3 regions of the Arthrobacter sp. NPDC056493 genome follow, and region 1 is predicted to be linked to each of the others. Evidence: predicted binding sites of a transcription regulator. Region 1 holds the regulator's gene; each other region holds the start of a gene.
What was found. The regulator LexA, encoded in region 1, represses DNA repair genes until DNA is damaged. The targets are predictions, from matches to a motif close to TCGAACANNTGTTCGA.

Region 1 (6,791 bases):
CGCGCAGCAGGTCCGCGTTCGAGCCCCGTCCGAAGGCGGCGTCCAGATCCACCAAGTGGACCCATTCCGCGCCCTGCTGCTGCCAGTTCAGCGCTGCCTCCAGCGGCGTTCCGTAGCTGGTTTCACTGCCGGCCTCGCCCTGGACCAGGCGGACGGCCTGGCCGTTCACGACGTCGACGGCGGGAAGCAGTTCAAGTACCGGCAGCTCGTTTTGGCTGGTCATCGGAGGTCCTCAGTTCTTGTAGGGCGCTGTAGTTCTGTGGGCGCTGTTCCCCTGCGCGGGGTAACCTGCGGCGCAGAGGGCGGGTTAGTTGGTTATTTGCCGGGCAGGGTCAGCAGGTAGGCGGCCAGGAGCGACATGGCGGCCAGCACGTAGAAGCCGATCTGGATCCACAGCGGCTTGTGCTGCTGCCTGAAGGACAGTCCACCGCCCACCAGGAGGCCAGCCAGTCCCATCAGGAGGATTGACCACATTACGCGTCCGCCGGCTGCCGGTAGCGCGGGCCGCGAAGCCCGTCCACCCAGTTCCTGAGCAGCCGCGCACCGGCGTCGCCCGACTTTTCCGGGTGGAACTGGGTGGCGCAGAGGGGGCCGTTCTCCACAGCGGCGATGAAGGGGCCGCCGTGCTCGGACCACGTGACCAGGGGCGGCGCCATCCGGGGCTGGATCACGTCGAAGTCCCAGTTCTGGACGCCGTAGGAGTGCACAAAGTAGAAGCGCTCACCCTCGACGCCGTCGAAAAGCCTGGACCCTTCCGGGACCTTGACGGTGTTCCACCCCATGTGCGGCACCACTTCGGCCGGCAGGAGCTCCACCTTGCCGGGCCACTCTCCCATGCCTTCGGCTTCGGTTCCGTGTTCCACTCCGGCTTCGAAAAGCACCTGCAGGCCGACGCAGATGCCGAGGACGGGACGTCCGCCGGCTACGCGGCGGCCGATCATCCGGATGCCATCCACGGCCTTGAGCTCCCGCATGACGGTTTCGAAGGCGCCGACACCGGGGACGACCAGCCCGTCGGCGTTCAGCACATCCTCGGGCTTGGAGCTCAGGATGACCTCGGCACCGGCGCGTTCCAGGGCACGCACGGCCGAACGGACATTGCCGGAGCCGTAATCCAGGACGGTGACGGTGGGCTTGCCCTCCGGAGAGGCCGGCTTCAGCGTGGCCGAGGGGTCGATGATCGCGCCCTCGCGCAATACTTTGCCGGTCACAGTGCTCCCTTGGTGGACGGAATGCCTTCGACGCGGGGGTCCGGCTCGACGGCAGCACGGAGAGCCCGGGCGAAAGCCTTAAACTGGGCTTCCACGATGTGGTGCGGGTCCCGGCCGGCGATGACGTTCATGTGCAGGCAGATGCCGGCGTGCAGCGTGATGGCCTCGAAAACGTGCCGGGTCAGCGATCCCGTGAAGTGGCCGCCGATCAGGTGGTACTCCTGCCCGGCGGGCTCGCCACCGTGCACCAGGTACGGCCGGCCGGAGACGTCAACGACGGCGTGTGCAAGGGCCTCGTCCAGGGGGACCGTGGCCTCGCCGAAGCGGCGGATGCCTGCCTTGTTGCCGAGCGCGGTGCGCAGCACCTCGCCGAACGTGATGGCAACGTCCTCGACGGTGTGGTGGACGTCAATGTGGGTGTCGCCGGTGGCCTTCACCGTCATGTCGATGAGCGAGTGCTTGCACAGCGCCGTCAGCATGTGGTCGTAGAACGGGACCGAGGTGCTGATGTCCGACACTCCGGTGCCGTCGAGGTTGATCTCCACCAGCACGGAAGATTCGCTGGTGGCACGCTCCATGCGTGCAGTCCGTGCCTCGGCAGCCTTGATTCCGGTGTCGCTCATGGTGATAGATGTCCTTTGACGAAGGATGGGGGCGGACCTGACCTGGTCCATGGTCAAGTTTAGGCCGGAAGTGCGGCTTGCCGGGCCAGGATGCTTTCGAGCGCTTCCAGGAAGGCTGTGGTTTCCGTCTCAGTGCCGGCGGTGACCCGCAGGTGGCCGGCGATGCCGACGTCCCGGACGAGCACCCCCGCGTCGAGCAGTTCCTGCCAGACCTCGTGGGGTTTCTCCAGCCCGCCGAAGAAGACGTAGTTGGAGTCGGACGCCGCGGGCCGCAGCCCCATCCGCGTCAACTCTGCGACAATCCGGTCGCGCTGGCGCTTGATGTCCTCGACGTCGGCCATGAGCGCCTCGCGGTGCCGCAGCGCCGCGAGGGCGGTTGCCTGCGTGACGGCCGAGAGGTGGTAGGGCAGGCGCACCAGCCGGAGGGCGTCGGTCACCTCCGGGGCCGCGGCCATGTAACCGAGGCGGGCGCCGGCCAGGGCGAACGCCTTGCTCATGGTCCGGGAGACGATGAGCCGCTCCCGGCCGGGCAGCAGGGTGAGGGCGCTGGGCGTGCCGTCGTGCGCGAACTCGTGGTAGGCCTCGTCCACGACGACGATCGCCTGGCTGGCCTCGCCCGCCTCGTAGACGGCTTCCACCACATCCAGGCCCAGGCCGGTGCCGGTGGGGTTGTTGGGCGAGCACAGAAAGACGATGTTCGGCTGGAGTTCGCGCACCTGGCGTGCGGCCGACTCGGCGCTGAGTCCGTAATCCTCGGCGCGCTTGCCGGCAATGTAGGCGGTATCCGTGCCGCTGGCGAGGAGCGGGTACATCGAGTACGTCGGCGGGAAGCTCAGGAGCGAGCGACCCGGGCCGCCGAAGGCCTGGAGGATCTGCTGGAGGACCTCATTGGAGCCGTTGGCTGCCCAGAGATTGTCCGCACTGAGTCCGTGGCCGAGGTATTCCGCCAGCGCTTCCCGGAGTTCGGTGAATTCGCGGTCGGGGTAGCGGTTGAGTCCCGTGGCGGCCTCGCTTACGGCCGCGGTAATGGCCGCCTGCACGTCGGCGGGCACACCATGAGTGTTCTCGTTGACGTTGAGCAGGATCGGAACGTCAAGCTGCGGGGCGCCGTAAGGGGACAGCCCCCTCAGGTTGGTCCGCAGGGGCAGTCGGTTCAGTCGCTCAAGCTGGTCAGTCACCTAGACAGTTTAAGTAACCCGGAGGGCTGGCCGGAAACTGTGACGGTCCCGAAGCCCACGGAACCGCGCGCCGGCACTATTTGCCGGCGTTATTTGTTGGCACAAGTTATTTGTTGGGCACAAACAGCTGCTGCCCGGGCATGACCTTCCCGGCCTGAAGGTCGTTGAGCTGGACGATGTCCGCAATGACGTCGCGGGGATCGCGGCCCGGATCGACTTTTCCGGCGATGGCCCAGAGTGATTCGCCGGGCTGCACCGTAACCGAAACCGTCGGCGTGACAGACAGGCCGCTGGCACTGTCCGCTGCTTTGGCCGGCGAGTTAAGGAGCCCGGTCAGCGACAGGAGCACGGCGGCGAGCATGACAAGCGGCAGCCCGATGAGGACAATCCGGCCGCGGCGGGTGAGGCGAAGGCGCGGCGGCTTACCGGGCCGGGACACTCCGCGGGACTGGGTTATTGCTGTTGAAGCTGACATGGCGTGAGCCCTCCTGGACCAAGTTGTACTGCCTCGCGTTCGAATAGACAGTTCGAACATCGGGCTGAAAAACCGCCCTCACTAGAACACATGTTCGAACTTTGCTTTTCCTAAGTTTTAGCACCTATCAACGAATTAAGTCGAGACTCGCTAGAACAAATGTTTGAAAAAGCCCTATGGCTGGCCTACGTTGGAAATCACAGAACAACCACATCTGCAGTTGATCAGCAGGGTCTGACATTTTTCAGGCCGGAAGTTCCCGGCCACCAGCTAGCGCGGCCGGGAGGAACGGAAAGGCGTTGGCGAACATGGCAGCACAGGCCTCTGACGGCAAGGCTCCCCAGCGCAGCCCGCGGTCTCAGCGGACCCCCAAGGGACTTACGCTCCGCCAGAAGAAGATCCTGGAAACCATCCAGCGCTCGGTCAACGAGAACGGCTACCCGCCGTCGATGCGGGAAATCGGCGACACCGTTGGCCTTGCCAGCCTGTCCAGCGTGACCCATCAGCTCTCCCAGCTGGAAAAGCTTGGCTACCTGCGGCGGGACCCCAAACGGCCGCGCGCCATGGAGGTCCTCATGCCGCTGACCCTGGATGCAGGGACGGCCAAATCCGGCGGCGCGGACAAGGCCCCGGCGTTGGGCACGGCAGGCGGCTCCGTGTCCGAACTGCCCAGCGCGATGGACACCGCCATGGTCCCGCTGGTCGGCCGGATTGCCGCCGGCGGCCCCATCCTGGCGGACCAGATGGTGGAGGACCTGATGCCGCTGCCCCGCCAGCTGGTGGGCCACGGTGAACTCTTCATGCTCAAGGTCGCCGGCGACTCCATGGTGGACGCCGCCATCTGCGACGGAGACTGGGTTGTGGTCCGGCGGCAAAGCGATGCGGTTAATGGTGACATCGTCGCGGCGCTGCTCGATGACGAAGCCACGGTCAAGACCTTCCGGCAGCGGGACGGCCACACCTGGCTGCTTCCGCAGAACACGCAGTACGAACCCATCCTCGGCGACCACGCCGTGGTCATGGGCAAGGTGGTTTCCGTGCTCCGCTCGCTGTAGCAGCTGGGGCTTGTCGGCACAAAACCTTCTGCCCCGGGCTGTAACAGCCCGGGGCGTCCTTATGCCTGCGCGCCGGCGAGCCTTTCGAGGGCCGCCACGGCAGTCTTCCGGTCTGTCGTCGGCCAGAACGGCGGCAGTGCGGCCCGCAGGAACCCGCCATAGCGTTCCGTGGACAGCCGGGAATCCAGCACCGCCACCACGCCCTTGTCAGACGTGGACCGGATGAGCCGTCCCGCCCCCTGGGCAAGCCTGATCGCCGCGTGCGTGGCGGATACGGACATGAAGCCGTTGCCGCCGGCCTGGGCAACGGCCCGGGACCGTGCGGTCATCAGCGGGTCGTCGGGGCGCGGGAAGGGAATCCTGTCGATGACCACCAGGCGGCATGATCCTCCCGGCACGTCGACCCCCTGCCACAGCGACATCGTCCCGAACAGGCAGGTATCGGGCTCGTCGGCAAACTGCTTCACCAGGGCAGTCATGGTGGATTCACCCTGACAAAGGATGCTGACGTCCAGCCGGGTGCGGAGGGCGTCGGCCGCTTCCTCGGCGGCCCGCCGTGAGGAGAACAGGCATAGCGCTCCCCCGCCGGAGGCACGGATGAGTGATTCGAGTTCGTCCAGCGCCTCCGGCGAAGTGCCGCGACCCGGCTTTGGCAGGTGGCCTGCCACGTACAGGATGCCCTGACGGGGGTAGTCGAAGGGCGACCCCACGTCGACGCCGGTCCAGCTCGGTGCGCCGTCGCCCACCAGGCCCAGCCCGCCGGCCGCGGGCTCGAAGGCAGAGCCGATGGCCAGTGTGGCCGACGTCAGCACCACGGTGTGCCCGGCGAACAGTCCTTCCCGGAGCCGGCCCGCCACGCTCAGCGGGGCGATGTTGACCAGCGCAGGGGCAGTCTCGTCGGGCGCCGAATATCCCTGCTGCGGATCAAACGTGCTGTTCCGGGAGAACCAGACGACCTCCCGGTTTTCCCGCGCGGCGACGAGCCGTTCGCAAAGCTCCAAAATCACCAGCAGGCGGGAACGCGCTAGCTGCCGTCCGCCGTCGGCCGTTGTATTGCTGTCCCCCTTGGAATCCGACAGCGCGGCCCGGCAAGCCTCACGAAGCTGGTCCACACAGTCCAGCTGCTCGTCGTTCAGGCCGTTGGGAAGCAGGCCGCTGGGAACGCCGGCGAGAGCCACCTCGAGGTTGGCCGCAGCAGTGTTGAGCGCGTCAACGGTAATGCCAGTGTGCTTGCGGGCGCCGGACGCAGCCGCGTGGACCATGGCCACCGACAGCTGCCCGGAAACGGCGCCGGTCACCCGGTCCTGGAGTTCGTGGGCCTCGTCCACCACCACGACGTCGTACTCCGGCAGCACGGCCAGGCCTTCGAAGGCACTGACGGCCAGCATGGCGTGGTTGGTCACCACGACGTCGGCTTCCGTGGCGTTATGGCGGGCAAGCTCACTGAAGCACTCTTCAGCGAGGGGACACTTCTGCGAGCCGAGGCATTCCATGGACGTGACGGACACCTGCCGCCAGGCCCGGTCCGTGACGCCGGGAAGCAGCTCGTCACGGTCGCCCGTGGTGGTCTGTTCCGCCCATTCGCGGAGCCGGACCACCTCCTTGCCAAGCTGCGACGAGGGGCCTCCCACCGACGCGGCGAAGTGCGGGACACTGGTGTCCTCGCCCAGCGAGAAGAGCTGTCCCTCGGAGGGTTCCTCGGAGGGAAAGCCGCCCTCGAGCTTGTGCCTGCAGACGTAGTTGGCGCGGCCCTTGACCAGTGCAATCTTCACAGGCCGGTCGAGTGCCGGTTTGAGGCTTTCCAGCAGCCGGGGAAGGTCCCGTCCCACGATCTGGGTCTGCAGTGCGAGGGTGGCAGTGGAAACGAGCGCAGGCTTGTTGCTCTCGAGCGAGTGCGCGATGAGCGGGACCAGGTAGGCCAGCGACTTGCCGGTTCCCGTGCCGGCCTGCACCAGCAGGTGGTCGCCCGTTTCTATGGCGCGCGCCACCTGACGGGCCATCTCGTGCTGGCCGGTGCGGCTTTGGCCGCCCATGCCCGCCACGGCACGGTCGAGCAGGTCAAGCACATGCTGCTCACCGGCCGTGGCCGCGGCACCAGCGGCGGGCGCCCCGTCAGTCATTGGTGCTGAAGGATTCCAGTTCAGCCGCGAGGCCTTCCCGGACCATGACCACGGCGCGGGTGCCGCCCTCCTCGTGATCCAGGCTCAGGATCTCGGCGTCGGAGTCATGCAGCTTGCTGATGAGATCGC
Region 2 (6,791 bases), on a different contig from region 1:
GACTGTGCACAAGTTGCTGATATTGGAACGCGATGCTTCTTCCGATGCCAGGGACGGTGGCGCCTTGTCACGGGTCAGCGTCTTGCAATCCTCGGCATATGGAAGACCGCGGTGCAGCCGGGCCGTATACACGTCGTGCCAAGATACCTATATGCCTCCCCGCCTCTTCGACCTCAGCTCTACCTGGCACCTCCCCGTGCCGCCAGAAAAGGTGTGGGCAATCATCGCCGACATCAACATGAGCTGGCCCAACTGGTGGCCACGCTGCAGTTTCGCGGGGCCGCTGGTTCGCACCAAACCCCTGACCAACTCCCAAGAGGACATCCTCAAGGCGACCACCGCGCACCTCAACTTCAAGGCCGCGCTGGGTTACACACTCACCATCAGCATCCACCCAACAGTCGTCGTCGCACCTCGGGAGATAGATTTCGATGCCGGCGGGCACTTGAGAGGAACCGGGCGGGTAGTGCTCACTCCCGACGAGCAAGGCAAAGCAACACGCATGGACATTGAATGGCGCGTCCGCCCTACCCAACGATGGATGAATCTCCTCACGCCGATTGCCGCCCCGGCCTTCACGGCCGCCCATGCTCTCATGATGAGACAGGGAGAAAAGGGTTTGGTCAAGGCGCTGGCAAAGCAAGCACCAGCGAACGCACAGTAGACCCGTCTACAATCGACTAGCCACGCGGATTCAACAGTCCTACCATGGAGGTGGTCAGCCGAGCTGGGGAGCTGAGGCCCCTCCTCGAGCGCGGACTTTCAGGCACGGGAAAGGGGCACGATGAATCTTCATGAGTCGCTCGCCGCGAGCCTCCGCCACCAGGAAACGGCACAGCCGCAGGACTGGGAAGCCACGTTCCGCAACATGGCCCTCTTCGATCTCGCAGCGGACATGGAACTCGGCTTCTTCCTTTCGTACTACCGCAATTTCGCCATCCCGAGCATCGCTGCAACGCTGCACAGCAACGCTGAAATCCAGCACCGTCCCATGAAGCGCTCCTACGACACCGCCATCGTCATCTACGAACTCATCGCCACAGGACTCGACAGCGGCCGCGGCCGCGCAATGGTTGCCCTCCTCAACCGGGTCCACCGCAACGTACCTGGCAGCAAGGACGACTTTCTGTATGTCCTCCTCACCCTGCTGGTGGTCCCCATCCGCTGGACCCAGAGGCACGCCTGGCGCCAGCCCACAGCTGCAGAGCTCGCAGCTGCTTCACGATTTTTCGCCGAGCTGGGATCCCGGATGAACATCGCCGGCATGCCCACTACCTATGCTGACGCCGAGGCCTTTTTCGACGCATACGAGGCGGCGCATGTCGCGCCATCCCCCGAAGGTCAGCATCTGATGGACGCCACGGTCCAGGTCTTCCAAAGCCGGTTGCCGGCGCCCCTGCGCCGCTTGGCGAAACAGATCATCAGCACAATGCTCGATGACGACCGCCTCACCGCGGCGCTCGGCCTCCCCAACTCGAGCCAGACTTCCCGAGCCGCCCTCACAACCGCACTCATAGTCCGAAACGCGATCCGCCGTCGTCGGCCGCTGAAGGAGCAGCCGCATTTCACGCCCGGCAAAGCCGGGTCGTCTCTATACCCGAACGGGTATTCTCTGGGCCAGATCGGTCCGGTCAATGTTCCCCACTCCCCCGCGGCCCGAAGCAATGAACTATCGTGACGCCCGAAAGATAGCCCGGCGAGCGGAGCACGGCTTCGGTCTGCCCGACGACGCGACCCTTCTGTACATCCAGAACAAACTGGAAATGCAACGCGCCCGGCCCATAATCGTCGACGAACTCCCTGGCATGCGCGGATCAGAACTGTGCGGTGTCTGGCTCATCTGCGCCGACCGCGACATAGTCCTGCATGCCACGGTGAAATCCAGCTGGCACCGGCAACAGATCATCCTGCACGAGTTCAGCCACATGATCCTTCAGCACGACCTCGAGGAACCGAGCGAAGACTTGGTCACTGCTTTCCTTCCGGACCTGGGCGTCGAGGTTCTCCGGGCTCTCGGCCGCAGAAGCTACACCGACGACGCAGAATTCACAGCCGAGGCCCTTGCTGACCAGCTTGCAATGCGGATCAACAACAGCGAGATCCCCAGCCTGCCCGAGCCTCTGGCCTTTCGCCGCGTGTTCGGCTGATGGAAGCCGTCCCCGCAGCCGCGCTGTGGGTGCTTACTGTCCTTCGGCTGCCCATCGCCCGAGATCCTGACCGCGGCAGCGTATTTCGCGCCACTATCCTGGCCGCAATTGCCTGCACACTGTATGTCCCCGCCGTCTACTACGGCATCGATCCGCTGCTCGGTGGCCAGAACCGCGTAGGGCTTGCCACCCTCCTGTCTCTACTTCTTGGGTTTTGGCAGTTCCGAACTGCCATCCTGCTGGCTGCGGTCGCGGATAAAGAAGTACGACGGCGGCAACTCACGTTGGGCCGTTGGGCTGCGGGTGCCGCCTGCGCGGCGGTTACTGCAGGATTTCTCACCAGCCGTGTAGATCTCACCGATCCCAACCTGCCACTGACATACGGTGACCAGCCCGGGATGGCGGTTTTTCTCTGGACCGGCTCGGCCTTCATCATGTGGATCTGCGTCGACATAGCCCGGGTATGCAGGAGCAACATTCCTCACATGCGTACACCGGCGTTTCGATCGGCGTTCACCCTCATCGCCGTCGGTTGCGTCTTGTTCGCTCTGGTCCTGCTCGACCGGCTGCTCTACGGCGCGGTCATCAAGGTTGAAGGCACTGCCAGCCCGACGGCAGCTGTCCTCACCAGCTTCTATTGGGTGGGCGAAACGTGCGCCGTGCTCCTCGTCAGTCTCGGGCTACTTCTCCCCCGGCTGGCAGGACGTCTCAAGCATGGCACCTTCGGGCTCCGCGCCAGGCTGTTGCTCTGGGAGACCACTCCGATATGGAACCGCATTGCCTTTGGCCAGTACGAGTTAGTCCTGCAGGACAGACGCGCCAGTCGGCTGTCGTTCCTCTGTCGGCACGCCGAAAACCAGCTTCACCGGCGGTTGGTAGAAATACGTGATTGTGAAATGGCCAACCCCGAAACTTCCGGGCGCCTGGCCGCCCACGACCGCTCCGTCGTCGAACGCGCCGAACAGGCACTCGAAAGGCGATCCGGCGCACAGTCGACGCAATAACCCCCAGACAAACTGCGGTCTCTAGGATCATGCCGCGGTGCCCCCACCTGCCCATGAATGAGCAAAAGCAACTTCGCTGTTTGTCATTCTGATCCCGATCATCGCTGGGCAGGTCCTTCGCACAACTGGGGGCAGCGCGCCGTTCACGAACCATGAGTTCGTTCGGTGCTCCTGCGTCGCTTCGTCCGGACCCGCAAGCCCAGCGGTGGCTCTCCAATCAGAATGACGCCGAAATCTGACGGGCGCATCCGCGGTCCGCCGGCCGATGAAGGAGAAGGATCATGGAAGAGCTCACCATCCGCACCCCAGCCGACGTACTCAGTTTCGTCGGCCACACCCTCGGGTTCTGGCCTCGCGAGAGCCTGGTGTGCATCACTTTGTCAGATAAGCACGTTGGGGCGACGCTCCGCGTTGATCTGCCGAAGCCGGGCACTGAGATCAGCTACGCGCAGACGGTCGCCGGTTACCTGTCCCATGACACCAATGCCGAGAGTGTCCTCTTTGCCGTATACACCTCTCAGGAAGAGCAGGCAGGTACGGTCAAGCCCCAGGCGGCAACCATTGCCGCGTTGACTGGTGCCCTCGCCGAGCGCGGGATGTCCATCCGCGATGGACTCTTGGTCGGGAACGAAAGGGTCTCCCAATATGATGGAAGCCCCGAGGACGGTCGGTCACTCCCGCTGGCTGCAACACAGTCCAGCCAGATCAACGCCGAATTCGTCTACCGCGGCAGCACCATCGAACCGACAAATCGGATCACTTTGCCTGCCTCAACCAAAGAAACCGAAACTACGGATGCGGTGCGCGACCGCGTCGCGGCACTCGGGGGCTTGAAAGTAGGGGAAGCGCTCGAGCAGGCCCGGGCGCGCTGGACGGAAATGCTTGGGTCGAACAGCTACCCGGACCAGGATGAAATCGTGAACCTGATCGCGGATCTCCAATTCCCCGTCATCCGAGACAGACTGATGGCAGACATCCCAGGAATCGACGAACGCATGGACCGGATCCTCCTGGCCCAAACCCACGACAAGCCGCAGTGGTCTCGAGTCGAGTGGGCGCAGCAGCTGCTCCTCCATGCCTACACGCACAGCAGCACCAAGCACTCCGCCCCCCTCCTCACTGCGGTGGCCTTCATCAATTGGTGGGAAGGCAGAGGCAGCAAGGCGCACCAGTTCCTCCAGCTCGCCCTCGAGGCTGACCCCGCCTATCACTTGGCCAGGGTCAGCGACCTCATGATCGGCTCCGGGATGGTCGCCGGGTGGAACATGGATAAGGGTACGGCGTACCGGGACCCGGGTTTGAGTGCCTGACGTGGATTCTTCGGCTGCGTCCCAGCACAATGAACCGCAGTGTCGCCCGGACTGAGAGCAGGAACCCGGAACTCACACCCAGTTCGGGCCCGAGCAGCAGGGCCGGTCACGTTGAGGCTGAGGAGGCTCAAGCCCCGCCGGGCAAGGGAGGCGACGGCCACCGCACTCATCAGCATCCAGGCCTTGAGCACGCTGGCGTCTGGCCCCACTATGGGAACGAACAGGCCAAGGCCTGCTAGGGCGCAGCTGCCGCTGAGATCCTGCTCAGCACAAGTGAACGCGCCGCCATCAGCATCTCGCCAAGGACCAGGCTGCAGTTGGCACGGTAAATATTTGCAATACAGGTGCGTGAACGAGCAGGCCCTCGAGGACTGCATGTGCAGAATTGGACTGCTGCTAAGCCGCCGGGCGCCCGGGCTTGAGGACTTTTGGACAGGAAGACCTAGCTCCTCTGCTCCAGTAACTTATCGTATCGATGGACGTGAGCAGAGGGCTGCACTGGGACCTCTTGGGCCTCATTGCATTCCCCGCTCCCGCAGGAGCGCCTATCAGTCTCGTGATGGTCTCGTCAAGGAGCGAAAAGCGTGCTTCATCCGCGCAAGCAGGCCAATATCGCCCTCGCCACCACATGCTCATGTCCTTGATTCGCGCATGGACGATGAATGAAAGCAATCTTTGATCCCCGTGGATCGAAACACACCCCTGGGGATGCGATCACAAGGGTTTACTCGAAGATATATTCGAGCTGTAATGTTGGGTGTTGGCAAAATCGGCCGCAGAACCGAAGGAACGGTAATGAGCGCAAAGTCCCAAATCGAGTGGACGGAGGCAACATGGAATCCTGTCACGGGCTGCGACCGCGTAGCTGCAGGCTGCGATAACTGCTATGCGCTCGCACTGTCGAAGCGGCTAAAGGCAATGGGCGCGGAGAAGTACCAAAACGACGGGTCCCCCATTACGAGCGGCCCAGGGTTTGGTGTCACCATTCATCCACAAGCTCTCCGGCAGCCCTACTCCTGGAAGGCACCTAGGGTCGTGTTTGTGAACTCCATGAGCGACCTGTTCCACGCCAAGGTTCCAGTCTCTTTCGTGCAGGACATTTTTGATGTCATTGCTGCTACTCCCCAGCACACATACCAGGTACTGACGAAGCGGTCACACAGGATGGCCCGAGTAGCTAGCCGATTAGATTGGCCCCAGAACCTCTGGATGGGTGTTTCGGTTGAAAATCAAGACGTGGTGAATCGAATTGATCATCTGCGGCAAGTACCGGCCGCTGTTCGCTTTCTGTCCTGCGAACCTCTCATCGGACCAATTGAAAGACTGAACCTGGGTGGAATTCACTGGGTCATCGCGGGCGGCGAATCGGGGCCAAACCACCGTCCAATGGACCCCCATTGGGTGGAGAGTATCCGGGACCAGTGCCTCGAAGCAGAGGTGCCGTTCTTCTTCAAGCAATGGGGTGGAAGAACACCTAAGCAGAATGGGAGGACTCTAGCGGGCCGCACATGGGACGCGATGCCCTCTACGCTCTCTCAGGCTTTGTGAAGCCAGGCTCTGTCCAAGCGCGTTGGAGGCTTTTGGATCAGACCTCCACTGTGGAGACTTGCTACAGCCTTCCTTAACTCCCGTGTGCCCGCAGTGCCCAGCGTGAGGCCGAACGCCGCTTCCATATGCTCCCCCAGCGATATGCTCGAACGATCAGACAGCAGCGATCGCAGATTCGTTTCGATCGTTCGTACGGCTTCAGTCGACAATCGGTTGTCCTCCGACTCACGGTCAGGCAGCACGTCGACGTCAAACAAAGCCATGGGGTCGCTGTGTTTCTCGGCATATCGCTCCCAATGGGCGTGTCTCCAGTTCCTATGTGCCCTTGCGGCTGCGTCAATAAATGGAAGCTTTGCTGCATCATGGGAATGAAATAGCATCAGGGAAAAGAACGGCTGAGTGGCGCGTTCGCGACGCACAGGCACCGATAAAGCATGCACTCCCGCCCTAGACGAAATCATTTGTGCATATCGCTCTGCAACTTCCATTGCCGCCTCTGCAGCCGATCGGTATTCGCCTTGGTCGTCCATTGCTTTACGTGCCGTCCGGAAGCTCTCATGCCACCAGTCACCGCCAAGGAAGCGGTCCGCTGTTTCTAGGGTGGGCTTACCATTGACACCATTCATCGCCCTGGCAGAGTTGAGAAAGCCTCCGAAGCGCCACACGGCCTCAATATTGAAATTGAGCAGCACTTCCGTTGAAGCCCTACCGGGGCGACGCAGGATTTTATCAACCAACAGGTCCGCAGACAGCGCGGTCCCAAAGGGGTCCAAGAATATCAA
Region 3 (6,791 bases), on a different contig from region 1:
AAAGGCGGCCTTCGACGGCGGCATCCGCCGCGATCTTGTGCACGCACTGGCCGAACTCTGGGTTGGGATCAGGCATGAAGTACGCGGAGATGCCCTTGTTCCGCGGCTCCCAGGACGTCCCGCCGTCGAGCGAGCGGTACACGCCTCCGGTGCTCATTGCGACGTGCACGTTGTCCCCGGAGGGATTGACCACGATCGAGTGGGCGGCTGCGCCGCCGTATCCCGCTCCCCATTCGCTGCGGTGCGGGTGGTCCCACAGCCCGCGGTTCAGCTCAAAGTGCTCGCCGCCGTCGGTCGATTTCCACACTGAAATCGGCTCCGCGCCGGCCCAGACGACGCCCGGGCGGGATTCGGCGTCGGGGTAGATCTGCCAGATGCGTTCCACGGCGGCATCGGTGCCCTCGGGGAACTTGATGGCGCCCTGTTCGGGCTCGGTCCAGCTGGCGCCTAAGTCATCCGAGTGGGCAACGTAGGGGCCCCAGTGCTCGGACCGCACCCCGACCATGATGCGTGTGCGGCCGCCCCGCGTGTCGATTCCGATGCTTGGTATCTCGCTCATCAGGAAGTGCGGGCCGGAAAAGGACCATTGCTTCCGGTCCTGGCTGGTGGCCAGCCAGAGGCCCTTTTTGGTCCCGATCGCTAAAACGAAACTCTCTGAGGCATTCATGCACCCCATGCAACCACTCCGGCGCAGGGGCTGCAATGGTTTTGGACCCCACGGGTTTGGCCGGGGTCCGGCGCCCGGGCGGGTCTAGGACCCGATCCTTGCACCGTCCTGGGCGGTGCCGTCTTGGACGGTGCCGTCATTCGCGGCACGCCGGTTTCTCCACCACCGGCGGAGCAGGTCCGCCGCGGCCAGGACTCCGGCCAGGGGCGTGAGGACGGCGGCGGCGTAGACGAACAGCAGCCAGGTCAGCGTGGCGATCGGCGGCTGGCTCCGGCTCAGCAGGGACAACCCGCCGAACAGGCCCGCAACCCAGAAGAGCACCACCAGCGCCAGCACGGCTGCTGCCGGAAAGTACTCGTTCCGCACCACCCTCTTCAAGGTTTCCACCACTGATCCTCCTGCGCCTTGCATCCCCATGAAACCAGTATGCGACGGAGACCCGCTGCGGCGGAGACGGCACGACGAACGTGTGATGAACACAACCGCCGACTGGCATGGCTGCATTCTGTCAGCCCTGTGGACTACACTGAACTATCGAACATACATTCGAAAAAGGTGTGTTGTGGGCGTGATCATTGGTCCCCGCGTGGTAGAGGCGGGACTTTCCCTCCGGCTGGTGCTGGCCTCCCCGGTCGCCGTGGCGGCGGGCTTCCCCTCCCCCGCCCAGGACTACTTTGACGGTCGGATCGACCTGAACGAGCACCTGATCAAGGACATCACCAGCACCTACATCGTGCGGGTGGCCGGTGACTCGATGGAACAGGCCGGCATCAGCGACGGCGACGAACTGATCGTCAACCGGGCACTGGAACCGCGCGACGGTTCCGTGGTGGTCGCGGTTCTGGATGGCGAGCTCACCATCAAGCGCCTGAAGATCACCGCGGCAGGCGTGGTGCTCCAGGCGGCCAACCCGCTGTATCCGGACATCGTTGTCCCCGCCTTGGCCGACCTCACCGTCTGGGGCGTGGCCACGAGGTGCCTGCACCATGTCTGAGACACGGCAGCAGATTGCCCTGGTGGACGTGAACTGCTTCTACGCCAGCGCGGAGCGGGCTTTCGACCCCTCCCTCGAGGGTAGGCCACTGGTGGTGCTCTCGAACAACGACGGCTGCGCCGTCACTCGCAGTCCGGAGGCCAAGGCACTGGGGATCAGCACCGGCGACCCGTGGTTCAAGATCGCCCCCCGAGCCAAAGAGTGGGGCCTCGTTGCCCGATCCAGCAACTATGAACTGTACGGCGACATCAGCGCCCGGGTCATGGAGCTGTTGGGGCGCTACTCAGCCTGGCTCGAGGTGTACAGCATCGACGAGGCATTCCTGGGCATCAAGGGCAGCCCCGAACAGGTGGTGGGTCTCGGCCGGACCATCAGGACAGCGGTCCAGCGCAACGTCGGAGTACCTGTCTGCGTCGGCATCGCCGGCACCAAGACGCTCGCCAAGCTGGCCAACCGGTGGGCCAAGAACAACCCCGCGTTTGGAGGGGTGTGCCGCTGGGAATCGATGGCCCCGGAGGCGCGTGATCTGCTGATGTCCCGGCTGCCGGCCTCGGAGGTCTGGGGCGTTGCGGGCCGGTTGGAAAAGCGGCTGAACGCCATGGGGATCTGCTCCATTCTCGAGCTCAGCCGGGCTGATCCGGTGATGGTGCGCGACCGCTTTTCGGTGGTGCTCATGCGCACGGTGCTGGAGCTGCGGGGAACACCCTGCATACCCCTGGAGGAGGAACGCGCGGGCCGGGACCAGCTGATCTTCTCCCGCTCGTTTTCCACTCCCCTGACGTCGGTCCCCGAATTTCGACAGGTCCTGAGCGTCTACGCCCAGCGGGCGAGCGCCCGGCTGGCCCGGCACGGGCTGCAGGCCAAGGTCCTCACCGCGTTCGCCGGCACGTCCCACTACAACGCGAAGGACAAGTCGTTTCCCTCGGTGTGCGTTCCGCTGCCTATGCCCACCGCGGATCCGGTGCTGCTCACCAGGGCAGCCCATGCCCTGCTTCCCGCGATCCGGGACGGCGTCAGATACGCCCGTGCCGGCATCATGGTCACCGACCTGCGGCCGTCCGGCAATCAGCAGCCCCTGGAGCTCTTCACCAACGCGCACGAGGAACGCGGGATCGGCCCGCTGGTGGAGGCGATCAGCCGGAAGCACGGCAGGGCCACGATCGGCCTCGGGTTCGCAGGCTTGAGGAGCGGCCTGGACTGGAGCATGAAGCGCGGCATGCGTTCGCCGCGCTACACGACGCACTGGGACGAATTGCCGGTGGTACGCGCTGCCTGACCGGCCCCGGCGCATGCGTCCGCGAACCAGTCAGTCCACAAACTCAGACTGGGTCTCGATGAAATCCCACTCGGCTTCGGTCAGGACTGCCTGCGGGGTATCCGGTTGTGGGCCGCCGGCCTCGGCAATCCCCTGAATCACGAACACCGGAACGTCGCCGGCCCGCAGGTTCTCGCGAAGCCACTCCTTGCTCTTCAGGTCCAGATCAAGCCACCACATGTGAATCTGCATGGGACGCCGCCTTTCTACGTCTCCAAACTAGGCGCACCAGGCGCGGGATTCAAGGGAAAAATCACCGCCCTTCCACGTGCGCCCACAGCTGCGCAACAGGGCTGAAAACCGCCACTGAGCTGGGCGGAGGTCCCGTGCAGGTCTGGTCTTTCCTGGCGGCGCGGGCACACAATTGACTATGGATGCAGAGCACTTCATCGGCCCGCCTCCGCTCCTTGTGGGCACGGTTCCGGGCCAGCATCCGGAGGTCCTCCAGACCGCCGTCAGCCTGGCCCAAAAACTGTCTGCCCCGCTGCTCTGCGCCTACGTGGATGAGGCAAGCTACCTGGTTGAGTGGGATCCCGCGCGGTCCGCGCACCGACTTTCCCTGCATCCGGACAGGGACGACGACGACATCCGCTCGGTAACCACGGAGCTGAAGTCGGCCATCACCTCGGCCATCCAGGACGGCGGCCCGGCGTGGACCTTGCGCACGCTGTCCGGGGACCCCGCCCGGGCCCTCGGCAGGCTGGCATCGGAAGTCAATGCTCCCATGATCATTGTGGGAACGCCGGAGCGCGGCTTTGGGCACCGCATAACGGAGCTCCTGAACGGCTCCGTGGCTGCCTGGCTCACCCACCACCAGAGCCGGCCCGTGCTGGTGGTCCCGTTCCGAATGGCGGCGCACCAGGACGTGCCGGAATAGCAGGACCAGAGGCCTGCCAGCACGGCCCGAAAAAGTAAAGTCAAAGTAGTTATTCGAGCCGGTGGCCAACTCGGCTACCGGCAAGTAAGCTGATGACGCAGGCTGATCAGAGCTTGCCCCAAAGACTGCTCCGGAGTGCGTATCCCCCAATAACGCGCTCCGGAGCTTTTTGTTGCCCGAAAGACCTCCGCGGCACCAGATCCTCCCTGACATGCGCACTGCCCGGGCCACAACTTTTCTGCAATCAGACCAGCACTTTCGCATCATCGTGACTTCCCGCACCCTCCTTGACGGATACCCCCTAGGGGTATAGCTTGAGGACATGGAGACTTCCGAAGGACGGACGCCGGCGGCGCCCAGCGAAGAAGCTATTACTGAATCCCCGCAGCACGGCTACACGGGGGACAAGGATGCGTACCTGCGCCGGCTCCGGCGGATCGAGGGACAGGTCCGGGGAATCGCCCGGATGGTCGAAGAGGACAAGTACTGCATCGACATCCTGACGCAGGTCGCGGCCGTGACCAAGGCCCTGCACGCCGTCAGCCTGGGACTCGTGGAGGAACACATCGGCCACTGCGTTGTCGGGGCGGCCTCGGAACCTGATCCTGACCTGCGGGCCGAAGCCATCGACGTGAAGGTCAAGGAGGCGGCGGGTGCCATCGGGCGCCTCCTGCGCTAGCGGCACACCACAACCCACCCAGCTGACCAACCACGTCAGCGCAGCAACGAGGAGCCAGCAATGAGCACCATCTCCACAAAAGTCAACGTCTCAGGCATGACCTGCGGGCACTGTGTTTCCGCCGTTAGCGAGGAGCTCGAGGCGCTGGCCGGCGTCGAGGATATCAATATCGACCTCAATGCAGGCGGCGTTTCGACCGTCACCATCACCTCCACCCAGAAGCTCTCCCCCTCGGAAATCGGCGAAGCCGTGGCCGAGGCCGGTTACCTGGTGGTGGCCAACGAGGCCTAGCCCCGACTCCCGTTCGCACCAGGTACCACCAGAGCACCAAGCATCACCAGAGAAGGACCAGTCATGGGCACCGAACACCATCCCGCAGGCAACGCCCGCAGGGTGATCGAACTGGACGTTGAGGGCATGACCTGCGCCTCATGCGTGAACCGCGTGGAAAAGAAGCTCGCCAAGCTCGAAGGCGTCCAGGCCACGGTCAACCTCCCCCTGGAAACGGCCCACGTCACAGCCCCGGCCGGCATCACGGACCAGCAGATCACAGACCAGGTAGCCTCAGCCGGCTACAAGGCCCGAATCAGACGACCCGCACACGGGGACCGCTCAGAGCAAGACCACGAGGCCATGGCGGCCGGTCATGCGGGGCACGCGCTGGCGGGCCGCGAAGACCACATGGCCCACGGCGGCAAAGCGTCAGAGCTCAAGCCGCGCCTGCTCGTCGCCGCGGTCCTGACGGTGCCGGTGTTCCTGATCTCGATGTTCCCCGCGTTCCAGTTCCCCGACTGGGGCTGGGTGGCCGGTGCCCTGGCCCTGCCTGTAGTCAGCTGGGCGGCGTGGCCGTTCCACAAGGCGGCCGCCATAAACGCCCGCCACTTCGCCTCCACCATGGACACCCTGGTATCGCTCGGCGTGATCGCAGCCTACCTGTTCTCCGCCTGGCAGCTCCTCGCCTTCCCCCGCCTGACCGAACACCCGGGCATGGAACAGATGGGCGGCGCTGGTTCCGGCGGCCTGTACTTCGAGGTGGCCAGCGTGGTCACGACGTTCCTTCTGCTGGGCCGGTTCCTGGAGGCGAACGCCAAGTCGAAGGCCGGCGACGCGCTCAGGGCCCTCCTGGACCTCGGCGCCAAGGACGCCACCATCCTGCAGGACGGCACCGAAGTGAAGATCCCGGCGAGCCGGCTGGCGGTCGGGGACCTGATCGTGGTCCGCCCGGGCGAGAAGATCGCCACCGACGGCGTGGTGGTGGACGGCGCCTCGGCGGTGGACGCCTCGCTGGTCACCGGCGAATCGGTGCCGGTGGACGTCGGTCCGGGCAGCAACGTTACCGGCGCCACCATCAACGCGTCCGGCTGGATGCTGGTCCGGGCCACGCGCGTCGGTGCGGAAACCACCCTGGCCCAGATGGGCCGCCTCGTTTCGCAGGCGCAGAGCGGAAAGGCGCCGATCGCCCGGCTTGCCGACCGCATCAGCGCGGTATTCGTGCCGGTGGTCCTGGCCGTCGCCGTCCTCACGTTCGGAGGCTGGCTGCTTGCCGCCGGGCCGGACATCACGGGGCCGGAACTCCGCGCGGCCTTCACCGCCGCGGTGGCCGTGCTGGTCATCGCGTGCCCCTGCGCCCTGGGCCTGGCCACGCCTGTGGGCCTCCTGACCGGCACGGGGCGTGGCGCGCAGCTGGGCATCCTCATCAAGGGTCCGCAGGTCCTCGAAGACACCCGGACCGTGGACACCATCCTGCTGGACAAGACCGGAACGGTCACCAGCGGGCAACTGTCCGTCGACGCCGTGGCAGGATTTGCCCCGTTCACCGGGCCGGAGGTCCTGCGGATCACCGGAGCGGTCGAGTCGGCGTCGGAGCATCCGATCGCCGTGGCGATCGCTTCCGCCGCAAGGTCCGTGGTTCCCGCCACGGGCCACCGGTCGTACACCAGCCAGAACGGAAGTGAAGCGGACGACGACGCCGGCCATCCCGCCGTCGTCGGCTTCCGCTCCGCCCCCGGCGGCGGAGTGGCGGGAACCGTTGAGGGCCAACTGGTGGTTGCCGGCCGGAGCGGATGGCTGCGGGACAACGGCGTTGGAGTCACGCCGGCACAGGATCAGGCATTCCGCGCCGCCGAGGAGTCAGGTGCGACGGCCATTTGGGTGGCCGTGGACGGCGAGGCTGCCGGCATCATTGAGCTGCGGGACACGGTCAAAGAGGGATCGAAGGCGGCTGTGGCACGCCTCAAGGCCCTGGGCCTGCGGCCCATG

Region 2: a site for LexA is predicted at 5,190-5,205, ahead of ACFQ50_RS03220 (DUF5131 family protein). Genes of this name have one in related genera too.
Region 3: a site for LexA is predicted at 1,202-1,217, ahead of ACFQ50_RS12640 (LexA family protein). Genes of this name have one in related genera too.

The regions. Positions count from the first base shown of each region.
Region 1 is NZ_JBHTSL010000034.1:2,872-9,662, forward strand. It holds gene priA (bifunctional 1-(5-phosphoribosyl)-5-((5-phosphoribosylamino)methylideneamino)imidazole-4-carboxamide isomerase/phosphoribosylanthranilate isomerase PriA) at 1-223, opposite strand, end outside; gene ACFQ50_RS14345 (hypothetical protein) at 316-474, opposite strand; gene hisH (imidazole glycerol phosphate synthase subunit HisH) at 474-1,211, opposite strand; gene hisB (imidazoleglycerol-phosphate dehydratase HisB) at 1,208-1,834, opposite strand; gene ACFQ50_RS14360 (histidinol-phosphate transaminase) at 1,894-3,012, opposite strand; gene ACFQ50_RS14365 (LysM peptidoglycan-binding domain-containing protein) at 3,119-3,487, opposite strand; gene lexA (transcriptional repressor LexA) at 3,796-4,542, shown strand; gene ACFQ50_RS14375 (ATP-dependent DNA helicase) at 4,602-6,662, opposite strand; gene hflX (GTPase HflX) at 6,655-6,791, opposite strand, start outside.
Region 2 is NZ_JBHTSL010000004.1:149,894-156,684, reverse strand. It holds gene ACFQ50_RS03245 (SRPBCC family protein) at 152-664, shown strand; gene ACFQ50_RS03240 (oxygenase MpaB family protein) at 785-1,678, shown strand; gene ACFQ50_RS03235 (hypothetical protein) at 1,764-2,147, shown strand; gene ACFQ50_RS03230 (hypothetical protein) at 2,147-3,151, shown strand; gene ACFQ50_RS03225 (DUF4192 domain-containing protein) at 3,433-4,461, shown strand; gene ACFQ50_RS03220 (DUF5131 family protein) at 5,257-6,009, shown strand; gene tcmP (three-Cys-motif partner protein TcmP) at 5,997-6,791, opposite strand, start outside.
Region 3 is NZ_JBHTSL010000027.1:40,853-47,643, forward strand. It holds gene ACFQ50_RS12630 (WD40/YVTN/BNR-like repeat-containing protein) at 1-676, opposite strand, end outside; gene ACFQ50_RS12635 (hypothetical protein) at 752-1,054, opposite strand; gene ACFQ50_RS12640 (LexA family protein) at 1,230-1,661, shown strand; gene ACFQ50_RS12645 (Y-family DNA polymerase) at 1,654-2,937, shown strand; gene ACFQ50_RS12650 (hypothetical protein) at 2,968-3,168, opposite strand; gene ACFQ50_RS12655 (universal stress protein) at 3,347-3,853, shown strand; gene ACFQ50_RS12660 (metal-sensitive transcriptional regulator) at 4,176-4,532, shown strand; gene ACFQ50_RS12665 (heavy-metal-associated domain-containing protein) at 4,593-4,823, shown strand; gene ACFQ50_RS12670 (heavy metal translocating P-type ATPase) at 4,887-6,791, shown strand, end outside.